One region of the Xanthomonas sp. NCPPB 901 genome, then DNA from elsewhere that is predicted to be linked to it. Evidence: riboswitches for the same ligand, from Rfam matches in the RefSeq annotation. Region 1 holds a riboswitch; the other holds the start of a gene.
The links. A riboswitch is a leader RNA that binds a small molecule or an ion and turns the genes downstream of it on or off. The one in region 1 is predicted to bind cobalamin.
Positions count from the first base shown of each region.

Region 2: another riboswitch for cobalamin. It lies ahead of btuB (TonB-dependent vitamin B12 receptor); the one in region 1 lies ahead of AC1PME_RS19970 (ribonucleoside-diphosphate reductase subunit alpha).

Region 1 is NZ_CM161511.1:4,681,445-4,689,089, reverse strand. It holds gene AC1PME_RS20000 (organic hydroperoxide resistance protein) at 1-417, shown strand, start outside; gene AC1PME_RS19995 (SIR2 family NAD-dependent protein deacylase) at 579-1,349, shown strand; gene AC1PME_RS19990 (alpha/beta hydrolase) at 1,384-2,310, opposite strand; gene AC1PME_RS19985 (ATP-binding protein) at 2,388-3,656, opposite strand; gene ompR (osmolarity response regulator transcription factor OmpR) at 3,653-4,381, opposite strand; gene AC1PME_RS19975 (hypothetical protein) at 4,560-5,087, shown strand; cobalamin riboswitch at 5,274-5,494, shown strand; gene AC1PME_RS19970 (ribonucleoside-diphosphate reductase subunit alpha) at 5,674-7,645, shown strand, end outside.
Region 2 is NZ_CM161511.1:4,277,972-4,285,616, reverse strand. It holds gene AC1PME_RS18140 (MBL fold metallo-hydrolase) at 1-287, opposite strand, end outside; gene AC1PME_RS18135 (hypothetical protein) at 303-629, opposite strand; gene AC1PME_RS18130 (hypothetical protein) at 637-1,182, opposite strand; gene AC1PME_RS18125 (LysR substrate-binding domain-containing protein) at 1,345-2,244, shown strand; gene AC1PME_RS18120 (N-acetyltransferase family protein) at 2,285-2,740, opposite strand; gene btuB (TonB-dependent vitamin B12 receptor) at 2,922-4,793, opposite strand; cobalamin riboswitch at 4,908-5,124, opposite strand; gene AC1PME_RS18110 (TfoX/Sxy family protein) at 5,150-5,578, opposite strand; gene AC1PME_RS18105 (GAF domain-containing protein) at 5,575-6,057, opposite strand; gene bioD (dethiobiotin synthase) at 6,174-6,863, shown strand; gene AC1PME_RS18095 (phasin family protein) at 7,280-7,645, opposite strand, start outside.

The DNA.
Region 1 (7,645 bases):
ACCATCGTCTACACCGCCGTTGCCACTGCCACCGGGGGCCGCGACGGCCGCGCCGCCACCCCGGACAAGGCGCTGGACGTCAAGCTGTCGACCCCGCGCGAGCTGGGCGGCGCCGGCGGCGACGGCACCAACCCGGAGCAGCTGTTCGCGGCCGGCTACTCGGCTTGCTTCATCGGCGCGCTGAAGTTCGTCGCCGGGCAGGAGAAGGTCAAGCTGCCGGCCGAGCCGAGCATCGAAGGCCATGTCGGCATCGGCCAGATCCCGGGCGGCTTCGGCATCGCCGTGGAACTGCGCATCGCCGTGCCGGGCCTGGAGCGTGCGACGCTGGAATCGCTGGTGGAGAAGGCGCACCAGGTGTGCCCGTACTCCAACGCCACCCGCGGCAACATCGACGTCAAGCTGGTCGTGCTCGACTGAGCCAGCGGGATGTCCGGGCCGGCGCGTGCGTCGGTCCCTGGCGGTAAGCGACGGGCGGCCACTGGCCGCCCGTTCGCGTTGCAGGCCCCGTGTGTTGCCGCGCACATTGAGGACGCCTTGCGTCAATGCAATAGTGTGCGCTTCATCAAATCGAGCGCGCCATGCTCAGTTCCGCCTACAACGCCGAGACCGTTGCCGCCTTTCTCCAGGGCGCGCGCCGTGTGCTGGTGCTGACCGGCGCCGGCATGTCCGCCGAGAGCGGGGTGCCGACCTTCCGCGGGCAGGACGACAGCCTGTGGTCGCGCTTCGATCCCGAGCAACTGGCCACCGAGGACGCCTGGCGCGCCGATCCGGCCCTGGTCTGGGGCTGGTACCGCTGGCGCATGGCGATCGTGGCGCTGGCGCAGCCGCATGCTGGACACCTCGCGCTGGCGCGCCTGGCCGAGGTCCGCCACACCACGCTGGTGACCCAGAACGTGGACGACCTGCACCAGCGCGCCGGCAGCGAGGTCGCCGCGCACGTGCACGGCCGCCTGTCGGCGCTGCGTTGCAGCGACTGCGGCCAGCCCTGGCGCGGGCTGCTGCCGCCGGTGGACGTGCACACGCCGAGCCAGCGCCTGGCACCGCCGGTGTGCGCGGCCTGCGGCGGCACGGTGCGCCCGGGCGTGGTGTGGTTCGGCGAGGCGTTGCCGGCGGCGGAGTGGGCGCGCGCGCAGACCGCGGCCGACAACGCCGACCTGGTGCTTGTGATCGGCAGTTCCGGCCTGGTCCATCCGGCGGCCGGCCTGCCGCTGCAGGCCAAGGAGCGCGGCGCCTGCGTGGTCGAGATCAATCCCGAACCCAGTGCGCTGTCGGCGCGCGCCGACCTGCACTGGCGCGACAGCGCGGCGGTGGCGCTGCCGTTGCTGCTGCAGCAGTGCCTGGTGGCCTGAGCGCGTTGCCGGCCGCGGAAGCTGCGCACGGCGCTCAGCGCAGCGTGCGCAGGAACGCGTCCACCGCCGCGGTGTAGGCCGAGGGCAGGCCCAGCTCGCGGTTGAGTTCGGCGTGGCTGGCATCCTGCGGCAGCACTTCGACGCGGATGCCGCGTGCGTTGGCCTTGGCGACCAGGCGGCGCGCCTGCGCGCAGGCATCGGCGCGGCGGCTGGAGCACACCGCCAGCAGCGGCGGCGCGCTGGTGCCCATGACGTGGTACGGCGAGGCGGCGATCCAGTCGCTGCGTGCGCTGCCGAAGGCGCGGTCGTACAACGGCAGGTGCCGGCCCTGCATCACCTGCTCCACGTCCATCGCCGCGCTGTCCAGCGCCACCGTGCCCAGCGGCCGATGCGCCCCGGCCTGCGCCAACAGGTCCGGCGACAGGTCCAGCAGGGACACCAGGTGCGCGCCGGCCGAGTGGCCCATCAACACCAGCCGCGCCGGGTCGGCGCCCCACTGCGGCGCCAGCTGCTGGATCCGCGCGACCGCGCGCGCCACGTCCTGCGCCTGCTGCAGCGGCGTGGCCTGCGGCAGCAGGCGGTAGTTCACCGACACCAGCGCATGGCCCTGCGGCAGCCAGTGCGCGACCTTGTTGGCGGCCACGCCGGGGTTGTCCTTGTCGCCGTCGGCCCAGCCGCCGCCGTGCACCATCACGATCAGCGGGGCCTGGCGCGCGCCGGCCGGTAGGTACACGTCCATGCGCTGCGCCGGATCCTGGCCGTAGGCGACGTCGCACAGCACCTGCGCGCCGGCGGGCAACGGTGCGCGCGCGGTGTCGGCGCCTTCGCGCTGGGCCAGGCGCTGCAGCAGGCTTGCGCGCAGGCGCCCGTCCTGGGCGTGGCCGGGGGCGGCGGATAACCCCGGCAGCAGCAGCGCCAGGGCGAGCAGGCAACGGGCGGGCGAGGGACGCGACAGGCGCATGGGCGGATCACTCCATGAAGGACGACGAAGGCGGTCGTGGCGCGGCCGGCCCGTGCGGGCGCCGGCACGCGCCGGGGTCATGCCGGGCGCAGGTGCAGGCTGGCGCACAGGCCGTGCGGAACGATGGGCTGCAGCAGCAACTGGCCGCGATGCTGGCGCGCGACCCGCTCGACGATCGCCAGGCCCAGTCCGCTGCCGCCGTGGCCGCCGTGCACGAACGGCTGCGGCGCGCGCGCGGCCAGCGCCGGGTCCAGGCCGGGGCCGTGGTCGCGCACCTCGATGCGCCAGCCATCGCCGCCGTCGCCGTGCAGGCGCAACTGGAACGGCGCGGCGCCGTGCCGTTCGGCATTGCCGATGAGGTTGCCGAGCGCGCGCTGCAGCGCCAGCGGCCGCCCGTACAGCGGCGCCTGCGCAGGCAGCACCTGCTCCCAGCCGGGCTGCGCCGCGCCCAGCGCCTGCCGGCAGAGGTCGGCCAGGTCCAGCGCCACGGCCGGTTCGTCGCGGCCGTCGCGGGCGTAGGCGATGAACTGCGCCAGGATCGCGTCGATCTCGCCGATGTCGCGTTCCATGCCTTCGCGCAGGTCCGGCTCCACCTGCGGCAGCAGCGCCAGCGCGTATTGCAGCCGGGTCAGCGGGGTGCGCAGGTCGTGGGAGATGCCGGCCAGCAGCAGCGCACGCTCGGCCGCGGCATGGCGCACGTCGGCGCTGGCCTCGGTCAGCGCCTGCGCCAGCGCCGCGACTTCGCGCGGGCCGCCGGTGGCGATCGGCGCGGCCTGCTCACCGCGCACCAGGTGCGGCGCGGCTTGCGCCAGTTGCCGCAGCGGTCGCACCAGCCGCCGCGCGACCACGGCGGCGGCCAGCCAGACCAGCAGCGTGCAGCCGGCCAGCAGCGCCACCGAGAATCGGCGCAGGCCGTGTCCGCGCGGCTGGCTGGAGAATGCGATCCACAGCGGCGTGGGCGTGGCCAACTGCAGCCACAGGGTGCCGTCGGCGTCGCGCCGCAACGCGCGTCCGGGGCCGAGCTGGTCGGCCGCGCGGCGCTGCACGGCGTCGGCCAGCGGGCCGGCGGCATTGGCCGTGGGCGGCGCGGTGCGCAACTGCAGCCCGGCCTCGCGCAACGCCGGCGCCAGCGCCGCGGCGTCCGGCGAGCGCTGCAGCGCCTCGGCGACATTGGCCAAGCCGTGCAGCACGCGCAGTTGCTGCTGCGCCGCCGGTCGCAGCGCCAGTTCGCGGCCGAGCAGCAGCGCCAGCAGGCCGGCGCCGGCCAGCACCAGCGCGATCACCAGCGCCAGCTGCCCGAACAGGCTGCGCGGCCAGCCGCAGGCGCCGGCGGCGGCGCCGCTCATGCCTGCGGCTCCGGCGGCACGTACACGTAGCCCACGCCCCACACGGTCTGGATCAGCCGCGGCAGGCGCACGTCGTCCTCCAGCAGCTTGCGTAGCCGCGCGACGACCACGTCGATGCTGCGGCCCAGCGGCTCGTGTTCGCGGCCGTGGGCCAGGCTGGACAGGCGGTCGCGGCTGAGCGGCTGCTGCGGATGCCGCAGCAGCACCGACAGCACCGCGAACTCGGCGGTGGTCAGCTTCAGCGGTTCGCCGTCGCGGCGCAGTTCGCGCCGTCCCAAGTGCAGGCGGAAGCGGCCGAAGCCGATCTCGCCACCCTCCGGCTGCGGCGCGCCGGCGCCGCCCGGGCGGGTGCGGCGCAGCACCGCGCGGATCCGCGCCAGCAGCTCGCGCGGGTTGACCGGCTTGGGCAGGTAATCGTCGGCGCCGATCTCCAGGCCGACGATGCGGTCGATCTCGTCGCCCTTGGCGGTCAGCATCACGATCGGGGTGGTGTCGCCCTGGCCGCGCAGGCGCCGGCAGATCTCCAGGCCGGTCTCGCCGGGCAGCATCAGGTCCAGCACCACCAGGTCGTAGTGGCCGCGCGCCAGTGCCTGCTGCAGTTGCACGCCGTCGGCCGCCGCCTTGACCGCGAAGCCCTGGCTCTCCAGGTAGCGGCACAGCAGGGCGCGCAGGCGGTCGTCGTCGTCGACCAGCAGCAGGCGGGGAGCGGGCGCGGCATCGTGCATGGCCGTCACTATCGGCTGCGCCGCCACCTTGCGGCAACGGCGGCCGCGGCGCATCTGTAAGCGGATGTTTCCGCCGCGGCCTGCGGCAACATCCGCTGGCCGATGCGGCGCCCGCGGCGCCCGCGTCGTGGCTACGGTGGCATCCGGCAGCACGCCGCTGCCGCCACCGGAGAACGCCATGTCGCTGTCCCGTCGCATCCCCCCGTTGCTGCTGGCGCTGGCCGCCGGCGTCCTGGCCGTCCCTGTCGCCCAGGCGCGTGAGCACACCCGCACGCGCACCGCCGGCGACGCCGATGGCGCCCGCCACGCCGCCGTGCAGGCCAGCGCCAGCGGCGCCCACGGCAGCACGCAGCGCGCCCGGCAGTGGCAGGCCGACGGCCAGGGCAACGCCAGCGCGGGCAGCGCCGCCACCCGCACCACGGCCGCCGGCGGCAGCGCCACGCGCCAGGGCAGTACGGACCGCGATGCCGATGGCAGCATCAGCCGCCAGGGCAGTGCCAGCGTCCAGCGCGCCGACGGCGCCAGCGCCAGCAGCAGCGGCAGCCTGACCCGGGCCGCCGACGGCACGCGCAGCGGCAGCCGCCAGAGCAGCGTCGACGGCGCGCAGGGCAGCTACCAGGGCAGCACCAGCGTGCAGGACGGCAGCATCGTCCACACCGGCACCTGCACCGACGCGAGCGGCACCGTGGTGCCGTGCCGGCCGTAGGCGAGGGCGCGGCGGCGGGGCGGTTCCAGGACATACGCCCGCGTCCGCCGCCGGCTTCACGGGCCCGTCACGGCCGCGAACGGGCCCTCCGCGGCGGGCCGGAACCCGCCGCCATCGGCAAACCGTTGCCAGGCTTAGGTTTTCGTAATTCCACCCATATTTAGCGTTGACGTCGTCGAGCGACCACACTATCTTGGGGTGGTCGGTTCCGGCGGCCCCAAGCCGCGGGATCAAAAGGGAAGCCGGTGCGGCGTGGCAACGCCAATTCCGGCGCTGCCCCGCAGCGGTAATTGGGAACGAACCCGTCATCCGCACTGAGGCGCCCGCCTTGGGAAGCGACGGGCTAGGAACCGGCCACGCGGCCGCCGCCCATCAGCCCGAAGACCTGCCGACAGCCGCGCGAAGCACACCGCGCGGCGCCGACCGTGTGATCTCCGGGGGGAGAGGGTCGGTGCAGCGACGACCGCCCGCAGGCCCGCCGCCTGCGCCGTTTGCAGTCTTCGCGACACCGCCGCCACCCGCCGATCCGGTCGGACCGCTGCCTGCGAGGGTCGGGCGGCCGCGTGCACCACGCTTGGAGACCTTCATGAGCCAGACCCACAGCCTGCCGGCCACCGCGTCCGTGGACGCCGTCGTCGACCCCACGACCGCTGCCGCCACCGCCCAGCCGGAGCCGGCCAGCAGCGAGCCGAGCAACGACCAGCGCGCCGTGACCTGGATCGTCAAGGACGGCGGCAACCGCCGCATGGCCTTCGACCGCTCGCGCCTGCAGCGCACCCTGGACCGGATCCACGCCGAGTTCCCGCAGCTGGACGTGAGCGACTACGAGCGCAAGGCCTTCGCCTTCATCGAGAAGAAGGAAAGCCTGTCGGCCGACGACATGGTCGACTACCTGATCCGCGAGGCCGAGTCGCGCGTGGACATCGCCACGCCGGAGTGGGAGTACTTCGCCGCGCGCCTGTACCTGGACCGCCTGTACAAGCGCGCCAGCAAGAACCGCTTCTACGATGCCGGCGAGAAGTACGGCTCCTATGTCGGCCTGCAGGAAAGCCTGGCCGACCGCGGCGTGTACTCGATCGACATCCTCAAGAACTACTCCAAGGACGAACTGGCCGAAGCCGGCCGCATGATCGACCCGGAGCGCGACAAGCTGTTCGCCTACAACGGCCTGTACCTGCTGGCCACCCGCTACCTGGCCACCGACAACTCGCGCAAGGTCTACGAACTGCCGCAGGAGCGCTGGCTGACCATCGCCCTGTACCTGATGCAGGACGAGAAGCCGCGCGAGCGGCGCATGCAGCTGGTCGGCGAGGCCTACTGGGCGCTGTCCAACCTGTACATGACCGTGGCCACTCCGACCCTGGCCAACGCCGGCAAGATCGGCGGGCAGCTGTCGAGCTGCTTCATCGACACCGTCGACGACAGCCTGCAAGGCATCTACGACTCCAACACCGACGTGGCGCGCGTGTCCAAGCACGGCGGCGGCGTCGGCGCCTACCTGGGCTACGTGCGCTCCTCCGGCTCGGCGATCCGCGGGGTCAAGAACTCCAGCGGCGGCGTGGTGCCGTGGATCAAGCAGCTCAACAATACCGCCGTGTCGGTGGACCAGCTCGGCCAGCGCAAGGGCGCCATCGCCGTGTACCTGGACATCTGGCACCGCGACATCGAGGCGTTCCTGGACCTGCGCCTGAACAACGGCGACCAGCGCCTGCGCGCGCACGACGTGTTCACCGCGGTGTGCGTGCCGGACATCTTCATGGAAGCGGTGGAGCGCCGCGGCGAGTGGTACCTGTTCGACCCGCACGAAGTGAAGGAGGTCAAGGGCTGGTACCTGCAGGACTTCTTCGACGAGAAGCGCGGCGAAGGCAGCTTCCGCGCCCGCTACGAGGAAGTGGTGGCCGACGAGCGCATCGGCCGCAAGGTGGTCAAGGCCATCGACATGTTCAAGCGGATCATGGTCAGCCAGCTGGAGACCGGCAACCCGTTCATGTTCTATCGCGACGAAGTCAATCGCATGAACCCGAACAAGCACCAGGGCATGGTCTATTCCAGCAACCTGTGCACCGAGATCCTGCAGAACATGAGCCCGACGCGGGTCATCCAGGAGATGATCAGCGGCGACCAGATCGTCACCACCAAGCAGGCCGGCGACTTCGTCGTGTGCAACCTGTCCTCGGTGAACCTGGGCCGCGCGGTCACCGCGCAGCCGGACCTGCTGTCGCCGGACATCCTGGAGCGGCTGATCCGCATCCAGGTGCGCATGCTCGACAACGTCATCGACCTCAACGAGCTGCCGGTGCCGCAGGCCACCATCACCAACCAGAAGTACCGCGCGATCGGCCTGGGTACCTTCGGCTGGCACCACCTGCTGGCGCAGAAGGGCATCGACTGGAACTCGCCGGCGGCCGAGGAGTACAGCGACACGCTGTACGAGCGCATCAACTACCTGACCATCCAGGCGAGCCTGGCGCTGGCCAAGGAGAAGGGCGCCTACAAGGTGTTCAAGGGCAGCGACTGGCAGAACGGCGAGTACTTCAGCAAGCGCGGCTATACCAGCG
Region 2 (7,645 bases), 400 kb from region 1:
GCCGGCTGCAGCCCGGCCGACGCCAGGTTGCCGCGCAACCGGCCGGCGCCGTCGCGGAAGCCGCCGGCGCCGGCATCGATCAGCACGGCGCGGCCGCCGATGCGCACCACGTAGCAGTTGATGTGCACCGCACTGGGCTGCAGCACCCGCGCGGCCTGCTGCATCTGCAGCGCATCGGCCGCGGCGATGGGCGACAGGATCTCCAGGCCGGTGGCGAGATAGCCATCGCTGAGGGCGGTGACGCTGACATCGCCGATCTGCAGGTGCGGAAACGTGGGGATGGACATGCGGATCCCGGGGGCTCAGTTGCGTGCGTGCAGTTCGGCGGGCGCGTGGCCGACGCAGCGGATGCGTGCGGTGGCGCCGGTCGCGCCGCGGATGGCGTCGTCGATTGCGGCCATGAACCGCTGCATGACCGCCGGCGTGCGCGCGTCGGCGCGTCGGTAGCGGAGTTCCGCGAACACCGGGTGGCCACGACCGTGCCGGACCGGCACATAGATGATGTGCACGTTCTGCACCGCGGCCAACAGCACGTCCGTGCACAGCGCGGTGCAGTGGTCGGTCAGTGCGGCCAGCACCGGATCGGCCGGCATGGCCTGCGCGGGGATGAAAAGGGTGAGGTTCGGCATCGCGCGCCTACTGCGGCATCGTGCGGGCGATACCGCGATCTGCGACCAGTTGCGCGGTCATTGGCGCGTAGGCCTGGAGATCCTGCGCCAGCTCGCCGATGGCCGGCAGCCGGGCGCGGTCGCACCTGGCGAGCCAGCGCTGCGCCGGCACCTTGTCCAGTTCCACCGCATGCAGGCCATGCGGCGCGAGACCGAGCCGCAACAGCGATTCGGGGCCTTCGGCGCTGACCAGCAGCACCTCGTCGCGCGCCACGGCCGGCGCGCGCTCCAGGCCGTCATAGAGATTGCGGTGCCAGTCGGCGATGTGGCGTTGCCAGCGGGCGAAGTTGCCGCCGCCCTTCTGCCGGTATTCCGCACCGCTTAGGATGTGCGGGCCGTCGATGGCGTGCAGCGCAAGATAGGTCGGACTGCCGTCGCGAAGGGCCTTGAAGCGCTGCGAACTGCGAAAGCCCTCGACCGAGATCAGCGCCGGCAGTTTTTCCCGGCTGTAGAAGTCGTTCCATTCCGCTTCGCTGGCGGGATCGGCGAAGCTGCATTCCACGGTGTAGAGCATCGGATCGTCCTGGGCCGGAACGGTGCGTGCCGGCGTGTCATGGTTGAGGATGACTCATCCTAGTCCGGTGTTTTCTGCGTTGATATCGATATTTGGTCACCCTTCCGTGACTGCATGTCATGCTCGGACTGGTAAAGTGCGCCGCCTGCTACCGGAGCCGATATGCGCCGCAAGATCCCCAGCCATTCCGCGCTCATGGCGTTCGAGGCGGCGGCCCGGCATGGCAGTTTCGCGCGCGCGGCCGAGGAACTGGTCCTGACCGAAGGCGCCATCAGCCGCCAGATCGGCCGCCTGGAAAGTTTCCTCGGCGTGGTCCTGTTCGAGCGCATCGGCAATCGCGTGCGGCTGCTGCCGAACGGCCGGCGCTATGCGGCGCAGGTCCGCGAGACCCTGGACCGGCTGGAGCGCGACAGCCGCGATCTGATGGGGCGGCCGCGCGACGGCGCGAGTCTCGACATCGCCGCGCTGCCGACTTTCGCCATGCGCTGGCTGATTCCGCGGCTGGGCCGGTTCCAGGCGCGGCATCCGCAGATCACCGTGCATCTGGCCGAACGGATGGAGCCGTTCGTGCTCGTTGGCAGCGGCTTCGATGCCGCCCTGCATTTCGAGCACCCGGCCTGGGCGGGGATGCGCGTGCAGCGCCTGCTGCACGAAGTGCTGGTGCCGGTGTGCCATCCGCGGCTGTTGCACGGGAAGGACCCGACCAGCGCGCTGGATGCGCTGCCGCGGCTGCAGCGCCGGCAGAATCCGGATGCCTGGCAACGCTATGCGCAGGAGTCCGGGATCGCCCTGAGCCACCCCGCGCACGGCGCACGCTACGACCTGCATGCCATGGCGATCGAAGCCGCACTGGCCGGCCTGGGGGTCGCGCTGGTGCCGCGCCTGTATGTGGAAGCCGAACTGGCCGACGGCCGCTTGCTGTGTCCGTGGCCCGCGGCCACCTCGATCGCCAAGACCTTCTGCCTGGTGCTGCCGGAGCCGGTGCAACTGAGCGATGCGCCGCTCCAGCGATTCGTCGACTGGCTGCTGGAGGAGGCGCGCGCCACCGCCGCTGCGCACTGACCGCGACGAGGGCGGCGTCGCCGATGGCGGCGCGAACCGCTCAGCGCGGCAGCCGATACTCCAGCACCTCATCGCCCAGGGCGTCGATCGCGCCGGTCGGGCGCCAGCCGAGGTGGCGATAGAACCCATGCGAGCGCAGCGCCGGGTCGGCCGCGCAGCCCAGAAACAGGCGTGCGAAGCCCCAGCGGCGGAAATCCTCGACCATCCGCGCCAACAGCGCCTTGCCGATGCCGTGGTTCTCCCATTCGGGCAATAGCGCCAGCACCATGATTTCGCCGTTGTGGCGGTTGCCGAAGCAGTAGCCGACCATGCGCCCGGCGACCTCGGCCACGTGCCCGGGCACGCTGCCATCGGCGATCCACGCCTGCCAACTGCCCGCATCGATCTCGAGCGCGGCCAACTGCTCGGCGGAGAATGCGTTCTCGCGGGTGCGTGCGCGCAGGTCGATACAGGCGGCCGCATCGGCGGGAACGGCAGGGCGATAGACGACACGCATGCTGGCAATCCTTTGCATCGGCCGGCACTGCCGGTGGGTGCGCAGCATGCCATGGGCACGCTGCGCACGCCCGCAAGCAGCCGCGTCACCGCTCCTGCAGGAGCGGCTTCAGCCGCGAACGGAGCGTTCCTGGCGATGCCCGTTCGCGGCTGCGGTTGTTCCTGCGGCGCGCTGCGTGCGGTCAGCGCACCGCCGGCGCGTAGCGCAGGGTCAGCGCGTACTCGCGGCCCGGCTGGTTGTACCAGTTCACCGTCTGGTAGTCGCGGTCGAACACGTTGCTGGCCTTGGCCTGCAGCGTCCAGTCCGGGGTGAACGCGTATTCCGCGCGCAGGTCGACGGTGCCGTAGCCGGCCAGGCGCACGCGGTTGGCCGCATCGTCGAAGCGGTGGCCGCTGCCGAAGACGGTGACGCCGAGCTTGACCGGGCCGATGCCGCGGTCCACGTCCAGGCGCGCGGTGTTCTGCGCGCGGCGTGCCAGCCAGTTGTCGCGGTTGTCGCCGTCGCTGCGGTTGCGCGGGTCGGTGTGGCTCAGCTGCGCCGACAGTTCCCAGCCGGCCAGCAACGCATAGCCGGTCAGCTCGGCGCCGCGGATCCGCGCCTCGTCGACGTTGACCGGCAGGAAGCTGACCGCGTCGTAGGAGATCAGGTCCTTGACCCGGGTCTCGTAGGCGTTGAAGGTCCAGTTCCAGCTGTCGGCATACTGCGCAATGCCGAGGTTGCCGCTCTTGGAGCGCTCCGGCTTCAACGCCGGGTTGCCGGCGAACGGGTAGTACAGGTCGTTGAAGGTCGGCGCCTTGAAGCCGGTGCCGACGCTGGCGGTGAGCTTGAGGCCGTGGTCCAGCGCCAGGCCCCAGCCGAGGCTGCCGGTGGTGTGCTCGCCGAACTGCTCGTTGTCGTCGCTGCGCACGCTGGCCTGCACCTGCTGCGCGCCGAAGCGGCCCTGGTACTCGGCGAACACGCCGGTGTTGTCGCGGCTGTCGACGTCGAAGGCGGTGCTGCTGGCGACGTGCTCGCGCTGCCAGTCGCTGCCGACGCTGAGCAGGTGGCCTTCGGCCAGGGTGATGTCGCCCTGCAGCGAGGCGGTGTCGCGGCGGCTGTCGAAGGTGCTGACGAAGCTGCGGGTGCGCGCGCCGGGGGCGCGGTAGTAGCTGTCGGCGTCGTCGACGTTGCGGCCGAGCTGCGCGGCCAGGTGCAGGCGATCGGAGGGCGTCCAGTCGAGCTTGCCGCCGAACACCTGCTGGGTGTTGTCGGCCTCGTTGCCGGCGAATTGCGGGTCGCCGTCGTATTCGTTGCGGCTGTCGATGTTCAGCGCCTGGCCTTCGATGCGCAGCGTATCGGTCAGCGCGTAGCCGCCGCGCGCGCTCAGCGAGACGTTGCGGTAGCCGTCGCGGTCGGGCTGGTCGACGAAGCAGCCGGCGAACAGCGTGGCCGAGCCGTTGCAGGCATTGATGCCGTCGGTCTTCTGGTAGCCGCCCTGCACGGCCAGCCAGCCGCGCTCGCCGCGGTTGCTGAAGCCGGCGCCGGCCTCGCGCAGGCCGTGGCTGCCGCCGCCCAGGCTCAGGTTCTGCTGGAAGCCCTGGCCGCCGCGGCGGGTGAAGATCTGGATGACGCCGCCGATCGCGTCCGAGCCATACAGGCTCGAGCGCGGGCCGCGCACGATCTCGATGCGCTCGATCTGGCTCAGCGGCAGGTCCTGGAACGCGGCCAGGCCGGCGCTGGCCGAGCCGATGCGCACGCCGTCCACCAGCACCAGCACGTGGTCCGATTCGCTGCCGCGCAGGCTCAGCGTGGTCAGCTTGCCCAGCCCGCCCTGGTTGGAGATGCCGATGCCGGCGCGGCCCTGCAGCAGCTGCGCCAGCGAATCGGCCTGGCTGCGCTCGATCTCGGCGCGGTCGATGACCTGCGCCGGGACCACGCTGTCCTCCACCGAGATCTGGGTGCGGGTGGCGGTGACCAGGACCTGGTCGAGGTCGGTGGCGGCATCGGCGGCGTGGGCCAGCGCGGGCAGGGACAGGGCGGACGCGATCGCGACCGAAAGCAGGCGGGACGACATGGGTGGCAACTCCGGCGCGCGGCTGCGCGCTGTGACGGCAAGGGAGTCGCGAACGGAAGGTGCAAGCGGACGGCGCCGGACGCGGCGCGGCACGCCGCGACGCCCTCCGCATCGCAACCAGTGAACTGCAAGGCCGGTCTCCGGGCTGGCGATCGGGGAGGCGGGCCTCCCGGCTGCGACGCCTTCCCATGCCGGGGCACAGTGGCGCAGGTCGTCAGCGCGGATCGCTTACCGTTGCGGGGGCAGCGCCGGCCTTGTCGCAAGACGCACCGGCTTCCCGTTTCAACCCGCTGACCGGAGCCGGCGGGTCACCTTGAAGCGGCGCGATTGTACGCGATCGCCGCCGGCCGCGCGGCTTAGTCTGCGTGGGACCCGTGGCCGTCGTCGTCGCCGTGGCGGTCGGCCAGCGGCGCGTCGGGCGTGTCCTGCGCATAAGCGCCGTCGGCGTCGTCGTCGCCGCGTGCGTCATCGCGGTCGAAATGGGTGGTCGCCACCGGTCCGGCGACTGGCAGGCCGCGCTGCGCCGGCAGCGCCGCCGTCGCGGTCTCCAGCTCGCCCAGCAACTGCGCGCGCCGCGCCTCGGACAGTTCCTGCCAGTGGCAGCCGCTGAGCGCGCCTTCCAGCGAATACAGCAGGTTGAGGCTGGGCTTGAAGCCGGCGCGCTTGACCTTGACGAAGGCGCCGACCGCGCCGGCCGCCTCCAGGTCCTGCTGCGTGCGCACGCCGACCTGGCGCAGCCAGGCCGCGCTCTTGGGGCCGATGTTGCGCAGCTTGGCGGTACTCATCGCAGGCTGTCGACGAAGACCTGGGCGATCGCTTCCAGGCCTTGCTGGTCGTCGGCGTCGAAGCGGGCCAGGTCGGGGCTGTCCAGGTCGAACACGCCGACCAGCGCACTGTCGCGCAGCAGCGGCACCACCAGTTCCGAGCGCGAGGCCGCATCGCAGGCGATGTGCCCGGGGAATGCCTCCACGTCGTCGATGCGCTGGGTCTGGCCGCTGCTGGCGGCCGCACCGCACACGCCCTTGTGCAGCGGAATGCGCACGCAGGCGGGCAGGCCCTGGAACGGCCCGACCACCAGCTCCTTGCCGTCGTAGAGATAGAACCCGACCCAGTTCAGCCGCGGCAGCGCGTGGTAGACCAGCGCCGCCAGGTTGGCGGCATTGGCGATGCGGTCGGGTTCCCCGGCGACCAGGGCGCGGGCCTGGGCGAGCAACTGGGCGTACTGTTCCGGCTTGCTGCCGGTGAGCGAGGACGAGGCGAACATCCCGCGAGTCTAGCAGCGCGCCGGGTCCGCCGGCACCGCGGCGGCTGACGCGCGCGGCGTGCCCGGCTATCCTGCGCGCCGCCGCGCGTCCCGCCGGCCAACCGACAGGGTTTCGCATGGCTGTGTCCGCCTTCTACGTCACCGGCACCGATACCGGCATCGGCAAGACCATCGCCAGCACCGCGCTGCTGCACGCCTTGCGCGCGCGCGGCCAGCGTGCGGTGGGCATGAAGCCGGTGGCCAGCGGCTGCGCCCGCGACGCCGGCGGCTGGCGCAACGAGGATGCGCTGGCGCTGCAGGAGGCGAGCCTGCCGCGTCCGGCCTACGCCGATCTCAATCCCTACGCACTGCCGTTGCCGCTGGCGCCGGAACTGGCCGCCGCCGACGCCGGCGTGGAGCTGGAGCTGGCGCCGATCGCCGCCGCGTTCGCGCGCCTGCGCGCGCAGGCCGACGTGGTGGTGGTGGAAGGCGTGGGCGGCTGGGCCGCACCGCTGTCGGCGACGCTGGACCAGGCCGATCTGGCGCGCGCGCTGGGGCTGCCGGTGCTGTTGGTGGTCGGCCTGCGCCTGGGCTGCCTCAACCACGCCCGGCTCAGCGCCGCGGCGATCGCCGCCGACGGCCTGCAGTGCATCGGCTGGATCGGCAACGAGATCGATCCGGCGATGGAGCGCATCGACGACAACATGGCGATGCTGCGGGCGCGCCTGCCGATGCCGTGCTGGGGCCGCCTGCCGTACCGGCCGCAACCGCAGGCCGAGCAGTTGGCGGCGCAGTTGCAGCCGTGGGCGGGAATGTCGCCCGACTGAGCCGCTGCCGAGCGCGCGCCGCGCTGCCGCCGTTTGTGGGAGGGACTTCAGTCCCGACGCGTCTTTGCTGAGGCGTCGGGGCTGAAGCCCCTCCCACAAAAGTAAGATGTCCCGGCACTGCAAGATGGGCTACTCCCGAGTGCACAGTTCAGCTCTCGGAATAGGCGCATGGGTAAGCCCGATAGAAGCAGGAGATCTACCGGTCTCTGGCGAAGCATCGGGGCTGAAGCCTCTCCCACAAGGAAAGCCAGCAACGCGCGCAATCGACAACTCCCCAATCCCAACTCCCGAATCCCGCCCATAAAAAAGGCCCGGTAGAGGGAGGGATCTACCGGGCCTGGGGTTGCACGGGGGGAGGGACCCATGCAGACCGAGCGTGCGTCGGGCGGCGTACCGCAGCGACGTCGAATACGGTGTTACTTGGCGGAAGGCTTGGCCTTCGGCGCGGCCTGTTCGGTCGCCGCCTCGAACTGGTGCTTGGCGAGCTGGCCGATGGCTTCGGAGGTCTTCAGGCCCAGGCCGAACACTTCCTGGTTGGCCGAGGCCAGCCGCTCGAAGTTGTCGCGGGCGATCTGCAGGCCCTTCGGCCACAGCGCCTGCACGGTGCCCAGGTCGCGCGCCTCGGTCAGTTCGCCGAAGAAGCCGGTGGTGGCCGACACGTTCTTCTCGAAGGTCTTCAACTGCACGCCGAACACGCTCTCGGCGCTTTCCAGGGCCAGGCGGTTGGCGCGCGCCGCGGTGGCGGCGAACTGCTGCGTATAGCTGCTGAACTGGTCGTTGAA